DNA from 2 places in the Photobacterium sp. GSS17 genome. Region 2 is predicted to be linked to the other one. Evidence: predicted binding sites of a transcription regulator. Region 2 holds the regulator's gene; the other holds the start of a gene.
The links. The regulator MetJ, encoded in region 2, represses methionine synthesis genes. The targets are predictions, from matches to a motif close to TTAGACNTNTANANGTCTAA.
Positions count from the first base shown of each region.

Region 1 (4,428 bases), on a different replicon from region 2:
CCGTCATTTTTCTTACCTCTATCTTGAACGTATATTCAAGATAGGCATTCTTGAATAATTGTTCAAGAACTTTTTTGAATGAATGTTCAAACACTGGTAAAATCAAGGCAGTTTCCATTCACCAGAGAGATGCTATGCGCAGTGCAGAGTTCGATCGTGAACAAGTTTTACGTTCTGCAATGGATGCCTTTATTGCTAAGGGATACAGCAAAACCAGTATGCAAGATCTGAAACAGGCTACCGGCCTGCATCCCGGATCCATTTACTGTGCCTTCGAGAATAAACGCGGCCTGCTGCTGGCTTCACTTGAGCAATACCGCTCTGACAGCAAAGCGGATTTCCAACGTTTTTTTGATCAATCCCCTTCTGCATTAAAGGGACTAAGACTGTATCTCGATCATGTTGTTGAGGAATGTGAGTGTGAAACCATCAAAGATTGTCTGCTGCAAAAAGCTTTAAGCGAGCTTTCTCAGCAGGACGAAGAGGTCGAAGCGCTTATCGCCCACATGCTTAATCAATGGCAAGCGTCTATTGCAGCGAAATTACAGCAAGCTCAACAAGAAGGGGACATTCCGGCTGACAGAAATCCGCTTGAGCTGGCTCAGTTTCTGGTTATGGGGATATACGGTATCCGTACCTTCTCACACACACAGCCAGAAAAAGGCACATTGCGAAGATTAGCCGATCAACTGTTTGCTCATTTATCGCAGTAAATTCAGGCTATCTCTGTCCTTTGAGAATGCATACTCAGCCTGATAGACCTAGCTGAGTATGCATGTTTGCATTTTCCCAGCCAGGCACAGCGTTGGTTCCGTCGCCCAGCTAACTGGCGCCGTGTTTGGGAGACAAAACAAACAAAGCAGTCATTAAAACCATCCCAACCAGAAATATCATAGAAGCCAAAGCCAGAATTTTGTCCAGGAGTTCCGGCGCAATAAACTGGCCATAAAGCAAAAATAATCCACTAATCAATATCAGTACGCTCAGGTGATGAACCCAGAACTGCACATGAGCCAAAGCACTGTTGCCATTTTTCAACCACAGCTTGTGGCAAAGCCCGTAAATAAACGAGACAACAAAGCCTGCCAGCATCGTGTGTGCATGCGTAACGAGCTGACCGTGGTTATGAGAGGCCGCCATGTAGATGCCCAGTAAAAGCCCTAAAATGGCGTATCCAAAACTGCACAATATGAATTTTCTGTCCATCCACTCCCTCCAACTGGCGACACTTCACCAACTTGATCGCTGAAATATCGAGCGCTGAAATATTGAGCTCTGAAATGTTAAGCTCTGTAATATTTGGCGCTGAATAGCCCTAAATCATGAGATAAAAACCAGCGTGAGCCTTAAAAGCCAATCCCGCCCTCAACGCAAACACGGATAAAGTAAAAGCAGTTTCTTACTGATATAAATTGGCATTCACCTTCATAAGGCTAGGCTGGACAGATCAACTTTGCCATTCAAACCATAAAGCAACGTCACTCAGACCATGCAACAACTATGCGCCATTCTAAACGGTGATACAGAGGCCTGGCACATGAATGAGAACACATTAGGCAGCAACCAAAGACCAAATAAATCTAATGATTTGCTTCTGAGTACTGGAACTTCTGCTTGCTGGTTCTTCTGATTGCTATTAGCACAACTGGGATTTTACCGTGGCACTTTTAACGTATTTTGCTGCTGCAACGACAGCACAACCTGTTCTCACATGTTCAGCTGGCTATTCCTCTGTGTGTTGAAAAATCGTGTTGCATCTCAGTTCATTCAATGTAATATGGCCGTACAGCCATCTAAACACCCATACCGCCCAATACCATTTTTCGCGTATGGAAATACATGATAGGGAAAGCATGATGAAAAAACGTAAAACAGTCAGTCAATGGATTCTCGGCACCCTGCTGTTTGCAGTCTTAACCGGCTGCGGACAGGAAGACAGCACTGTCATTAAAGTCGGGGCAACGGTAGGCCCTCATGCTCAGGTCGTTGAAGCCGTTGCACGAGAAGCAGAAAAGCAAGGGCTCAAAGTCGAAGTCGTTGAGTTTTCTGATTACATCACCCCGAATGGCGCATTGGCTGACGGCAGCCTGGACATTAACAGTTACCAACACCAGCCTTTCTTACAGAATTACAACAGCAATAATGGCTCGAAGTTGGTCTCGATTGGGGAGTCCATCCTGATGCGCATGGGGATTTACTCGAACAAATACGCCTCTCTGGCCGATCTGCCGGATAATGCGCAGGTTGCGATTCCTAATGATCCGACGAATGGTGGACGTGGTCTGCTTCTGCTGGAGGACGCCAAGCTTATCACACTTAAACCCGGTGTCGGTTTCAAGGCCAGCATTGAAGATGTGGTCGATAATCCAAAGAACCTGAAATTTATTGAAGTTGAAGCCGCGCAGCTGCCACGCAGTCTGGACGATGTCGATGTGGCAACGATTACGATGAACTATGTCATGTCTGCCGGTCTGGATCCGAAGAAACAGGGGATCTATCTGGAACCGAAAGATGCCCCCTTGGCAGTCATGGTGATTGCGACGCGTGAAGCAGATAAAAACAACCCGGCATACCAGAAGTTTGTTGATATCTATCAGTCACAACCGATTCGCGACTATCTGCAGCAAACATTCAACGGTACCATCGAACCAGCTTTCTAAGCCAAATCAGGACATGTCTTGCAGCCCCCCTTCATCAGCGTGTATTCCGCATACTCCGGTGATTGTGGTGGCTGCAACACTCACACCGGATAAGTGTCGCTAATAGCAGTTACTTTGAGTTTTCAGACTCGTCGACATTAAGACGAATGGTGAAGGTACTACCCTGCTGTGGTACAGACTCAACCGTCAGGATACCACCCAGGTTGGTGACCATTGCAGAAGCCAGTGCCAAACCAAGTCCATAGCCCTCCGAATTACTTCGACTGCTATCCACCCGATATAAACGCTTAAACACTAAGTCCTGATGCTCCGGGGCAATCCCGATCCCTGTATCAGTCACATTGATGACTAGCTGGGTTGTTTTCTCCGGTTGGTTAACAGCGTGATGCTCAACCGGTGGCAAAGAGGGAGCAATCGTGGACGCAGATAACCGAACCGATCCTCCCGGCGGGGTGTATTTCAATGCGTTATCAACCAGATTAACCAATACCTGCGTCAGTTTGTCAGCATCAGACAGAATGATGATACCGGGAGAACAGGTGCAATGTAGCTCAATCCCCTTTTCTTCGGCAATATCTTCAAACCAGCTAGCCACGCGCTCCAGCGCCATTTTTACTTCCGTTGGAGCTAGCCTAACAATGCGCTTTCCGGCCAGTTCATCATTCAGTTTCATCAGTGCTGTCAGCATGTTACTGGCCTGCACCGCATACTCAGCACAGTCACTTAAGGCATGCTCCTGCAGATTCTGTTTCTCTGCTCCCTTCAAGGGAGACACCAATGCCCCTTCAGCGGCCAGCCGGATCCGTGACAACGGTGTTCGTAAATCATGGGCAATGGCATCCACTGTGGTATCCATTGTTGCAATGACCTGATGTAACCGTGAAACCGCCTGATACACGCTCTGGTTAATGGCGGCCAAGCCATCTTGTTGCATGGCGTCCGTTCTAGAAAACGTTCCTTTTCGTGGAGGTTCTATCTCGTTTTGCTCGGAAAATGAATCCAAAGCGTGATGGCTGAGCTTATCAAGCTGATTGCCCAAGGTTGCCAGTGGCGACATCGTGTTTTGGATTAAACGATGAATAAACACAGCAGTAAACAGCACCAGTACGCAGAAAGCCATAAAAGTCATCATCCATTGTCGCGTCGCCACTGCATAGCGCGCCCGGTTATCCAGCACCAGCCAAAAGATCTGTTTATCCCCCTCCATTTTCAACGTCATATACGGTTTCACAATGAAGGCATTCAACCAGTTTTGCTCACCCAACAGGTATTCCGTAAGCACCAGCTCAACCGGTAGCTGGTTATCACCGGCTATGTAACTGGCAGGTTTATCAGAGGATATTTGAGTGGCCATCGCCGCGATATTATTTTCGGTCAGGCGTTGGGGGTTTGCCTTAAGAACATGGATAAGTTTTTCATCAGACTCAAAACGAAGAATGCGCTGATATTCAGCAGACAGGGAGTGCAGGATTTTTCGCTCGGCCCGGTAGAGATCATAAAAAAACAGCGCGCCGACCACCATTTCAATCAGCGTCAGGCAAACCAGTAAAATACCCATGAACCGATAAAACAGATGGCGCTGGGTACGTGTTAAGGCCTGATCAATACTCTGATTTGAGGACATAACCCACTCCTCTGATGGTATGAATCAGCGGCTCTTCAAAGTCTCTGTCCACTTTTACTCTTAACCGACAAACCAGCACATCAACAACATTAGTCTGCGGGTCAAATTGATACCCCCAGACCTGCTCCAGGATGGTCGTTTTTG
Region 1 covers NZ_CP117518.1:1,108,855-1,113,282, forward strand. The annotation lists gene PGW97_RS21485 (alkene reductase) at 1-7, opposite strand, end outside; gene PGW97_RS21490 (TetR/AcrR family transcriptional regulator) at 135-713, shown strand; gene PGW97_RS21495 (TonB-dependent receptor) at 823-1,206, opposite strand; gene PGW97_RS21500 (MetQ/NlpA family ABC transporter substrate-binding protein) at 1,857-2,660, shown strand; gene PGW97_RS21505 (sensor histidine kinase) at 2,770-4,284, opposite strand; gene PGW97_RS21510 (response regulator) at 4,262-4,428, opposite strand, start outside.
Region 1: the regulator MetJ is predicted to act here: its motif matches at 1,778-1,797, upstream of PGW97_RS21500 (MetQ/NlpA family ABC transporter substrate-binding protein).

Region 2 (4,428 bases):
CAAACTGTTTATCGAGGGGGACAGGAAGGGCCACTCGGGCAATGTTGGGCGTCATAATCAACCGCAAATCAGCATGTACTAAGATAGAGAAGTGTACCCTGCTAACACGGGTGCGGCAAAGCGGTGAAAAAAGGAGCGTATCTGTTGATTTGGAGGGCGTGATTGATTACTATACGCGGCCTGAATTTGGCGTATTGGCCATACCTATACGCTGTTTGTTATTAACGACGTGTGGTGCCCGGCTTAGGATCGGGAGAGCGACACGGCCTTAAATGTTTGAGGTTATCCCATGAAACAAGGTATTCACCCAGAATACACAGCTGTGAACGCTAAATGTTCTTGCGGCAACACTTTCGTATTCAACTCTACTCTAGGTAAAGACGCTCTGAACCTGGACGTATGCGACAAGTGTCACCCATTCTACACTGGTAAACAGCGTCAAGTGAGCACTGGTGGCCGTATCGACAAATTCAACAAGCGTTTTGGCGCTCTGTCTAGCAAGTAATTGCACGTTGAATTTCGAAAAAAGGGGATGCTTCGGCATCCCCTTTTTTATACCCATTGATCCTTCCTGAGCCTGTAACAGTCACATTCTGTTAGCGTTTCCTTCCCTGTAGTGACACAGAAATTACCCATTTTTACGGATACGGATCATAGCTCACAACAAACCTGACTAATCCGCTCAGGAATCCTTGGCTCGACCAGATGTTCGGTGCTAGGATTTTCTGCTGCTATCGCATATGATTTAGCGTTTCCAACGAACTGAACATTATTATTATTCAGGATCCTGAACATTATGTCTGAAGATTTTCGCCAACAAGCCCTCCATTACCACGCGTACCCTGTTCCCGGCAAAATTTCTGTTGAGCTGAGTAAACCAGCGAACACTGTTGAAGATCTGGCGCTGGCTTACAGCCCAGGCGTTGCTGAGCCAGTACGTGAAATTGCCCAGAATGCTGAGAATGTTTACAAGTACACCGGCAAAGGCAACATGGTTGCTGTTATTACTAACGGTACGGCCATTCTGGGTCTGGGTAACCTGGGTCCCCTGGCGTCTAAGCCAGTAATGGAAGGGAAAGCGCTGCTGTTCAAGCGTTTTGCTGGCCTGGACTCCATCGATATCGAAGTGAAACACCGTACTATCGACGAGTTCGTTGATACCGTAGCCAACATTGCTGACACCTTCGGTGGTATCAACCTGGAAGACATTAAAGCCCCAGACTGTTTTGAAATCGAAAAACGCCTGATTGAGCGTTGTAACGTACCGGTTTTCCACGATGATCAGCACGGTACCGCTATTGTTACTGCAGCCGGTATGCTGAATGCGCTGGAACTGCAGGGTAAAGACATCAGCGAAGCGGTGATTGTCTGTCTGGGTGCCGGTGCTGCTGCGGTAGCATGTATGGAACTGCTGATTAAGTGTGGCGCACAGCGTGAGAAGATCTACATGCTCGACCGCAAGGGCGTGATCCACACTCGTCGTGATGACATTAACGAATACAAACAACTGTTTGCCAACAACACTGACAAGCGTACGCTGGAAGACGTGATTGACGGCGCAGATATTTTTGTGGGCGTATCGGGTCCGGATCTGCTGGCTCCTGAAGCACTGAAACTGATGGCTGACAAGCCGGTGGTCTTTGCGTGTTCAAACCCGGATCCGGAAATCAAACCGGAACTGGCGCACGCGGTGCGTGATGACCTGATCATGGGTACAGGCCGTTCTGACTACCCGAACCAGGTGAACAACGTGATTTGTTTCCCGTTCATCTTCCGTGGTGCACTGGACGTGCGTGCCAGCGAAATCAACGATGAGATGAAACTGGCGGCAGTACACGCGATTCGTGAACTGGCGAAAGAGCCGGTACCGGCGGAAGTGGTGGCAGCGGCGGGTGCTCAGTCACTGGAGTTCGGTTCTGAGTACATCATTCCAAAACCAATGGATCCACGTCTGCTGCCGCGCGTTGCGAAAGCGGTGGCTCAGGCGGCAATTGACTCCGGCGTGGCACAGATCGCGATGCCAGTGGGTTACATGGAAGACAAGTAAGGCATCTGCCTGAAACGAAAAAACCAGCCTGAGGGCTGGTTTTTTTATGGCTGCTGCCAGGGAAATCAGTCGCGAGTGGGCGCCGCGAGAGCACGGTTACTCGTTGATATCTTCGTACTTGATCCCTTTCTCATCCATGATGGCCTTGGCTTCTGCTGGCAGGTCATCCGGGCGATCTTTACGGATGTCATCATCGGTCGGCAACGGCTGGCCGGTGTAGGCATGCAGGAAGGCTTCGCACAGCAGTTCACTGTTGGTCGCATGACGTAAGTTATTAACCTGGCGACGGGTACGTTCATCGGTCAGGATTTTCAGAACCTTCAGTGGGATCGAAACTGTAATTTTCTTTACTTGTTCGTTTTTCTTACCGTGTTCCGCGTATGGACTGATGTATTCGCCATTCCACTCTGCCATTTTTAACCTTCTCAGCGATTTTAAATTGAAGTAATAGAACTAAGACGGATTTTAGCGGGATTTACTGCCATAAGCAAAGACATATGGACGTCTAGAAGTGTTGACGTCCTTTGTGATAGCCGCTATGTTGATGCGTAAAGTTTATTCAGCTGCAATCGCCCAACAAGGAAAGTAACTATGAGTGACAAGAAGCTTGCCACCGTCGCGGTTCGAACCGGCATTGAGTCCGACACCCAGTTTAATGCCGTGGTGCCACCCATCTATCTGACGTCCACCTATGGTTTCCCCCAGTTGGGCGAACTGCCTCAGTATGACTATTCGCGTTCCGGAAATCCAACCCGCAATATGCTGGCAGAAGCACTGGCGGAGCTAGAGGGCGGAGCCGGTGCCATTGTGACGAACTGCGGGACTGCGGCGATTAACTTGCTGGTGTCGGCCTTGCTGGGACCGGGCGACTTGGTTGTGGCACCGCATGACTGCTATGGCGGGACCTACCGCTTGTTCAATACCCGGGCGGAAAAGGGCGATTTTCAGGTCCGCTTCGTGGATCAGACCAACCCGCAGGCGGTGGCTGAGGCGCTGGCACTGAAACCTAAGCTGGTGTGGGTGGAAACGCCGTCCAACCCGCTGCTGCGGATCGTGGATATTGCCGAGCTGTGCGCCGCTGCCGATAAAGTCGGGGCGCTGGTCGCGGTCGATAACACCTTCCTGTCACCTATCTTGCAGCAACCCTTGGCGCTGGGCGCCAATTTTGTTGTGCACTCCACCACCAAATACATCAACGGCCATTCTGATGTGCTGGGCGGGGTGCTGGTCGCCAAGTCAGAAGAGCAGGCGGAGCACCTGGCATGGTGGGCCAACTGTATCGGCGCTACCGGCGCACCGTTTGATGCGTACCTGACGCTGCGCGGTCTGCGCACGCTGGCTCCACGGATGCGGATGCATGAGGAGAACAGCGCGCAGATTCTGGCATATCTGCAAACCCAGCCATTGGTCGGGCAGATTTATCATCCTAGCCAGCCGTCGCACCCGGGGCATGAGATTGCCCTCAAGCAGCAGAAAGGATTTGGCGCTATGCTGAGTTTTGAGATCGCAGGCTCTCAGGCACAGCTGGAAACCTTTGTCCGTGAACTGACCTGCTTCTCGTTGGCGGAGTCTCTCGGCGGGACGGAGAGTCTGATTTGCCATCCGGCCAGCATGACCCACCGCGCCATGTCGGATGAAGCGCAGGCTGCGGCCGGGCTGAAACCGTCATTGTTGCGGTTGTCTGTGGGGCTGGAAGACCCGGCAGATTTGATTGCAGATTTGGCGCAGGCCTTTCAGAAAGCGGCGGAGGTGGCGGCATGAGTGCAGGCAATCCGAGGCAATTGCACAAGTTTGGCGGCAGTAGCCTGGCCGATCCGGACTGTTATCGCCGGGTCGTCGAGATTCTACGGGAATACTCCGGTGACACCGATCTGGTGGTGGTGTCTGCGGCAGGAAAAACCACAAATAATTTAATCGAGTGGCTGACCTTGCTCGGCAAAGATGGCCGTCAGGCCCACGAAGCCTTGCAGGCTTTGCGTCAGTTCCAGCAACAACTGATTGAAAACCTGCTCAGCGGTGAGTTGGCAGATGAACTGCTGACTCAGCTGCATCTGGAGCTGGGCGAGATCGCCCGTGTCGGGGAGCAGTTGCCGCTCAGTGAAGCGCAGTCAGCCTGGGTTCAAGGGCACGGGGAGCTCTGGTCGGCTCGGCTGATGGCCGCACTGCTGAGTCAGCAGGGACTGCCTGCCGTGAACCTGGACTCTCGCCTGTTCCTGCGCACAGAACGCTCGGCGCAGCCGGAGGTCGACAGGGCCCAGTCATGGCCGCTGCTCAAGGCGCAACTGGCGCAGCATCAGCACAAGCGGGTGGTGATCACCGGGTTTATGGCGCGTAACGGCGCCGGGGAAACCGTGCTGCTCGGCCGTAACGGCTCGGATTAT
Region 2 covers NZ_CP117517.1:3,345,328-3,349,755, reverse strand. The annotation lists gene priA (primosomal protein N') at 1-55, opposite strand, end outside; gene rpmE (50S ribosomal protein L31) at 290-505, shown strand; gene PGW97_RS15290 (malic enzyme-like NAD(P)-binding protein) at 797-2,047, shown strand; gene metJ (met regulon transcriptional regulator MetJ) at 2,144-2,461, opposite strand; gene PGW97_RS15280 (O-succinylhomoserine (thiol)-lyase) at 2,639-3,808, shown strand; gene PGW97_RS15275 (bifunctional aspartate kinase/homoserine dehydrogenase II) at 3,805-4,428, shown strand, end outside.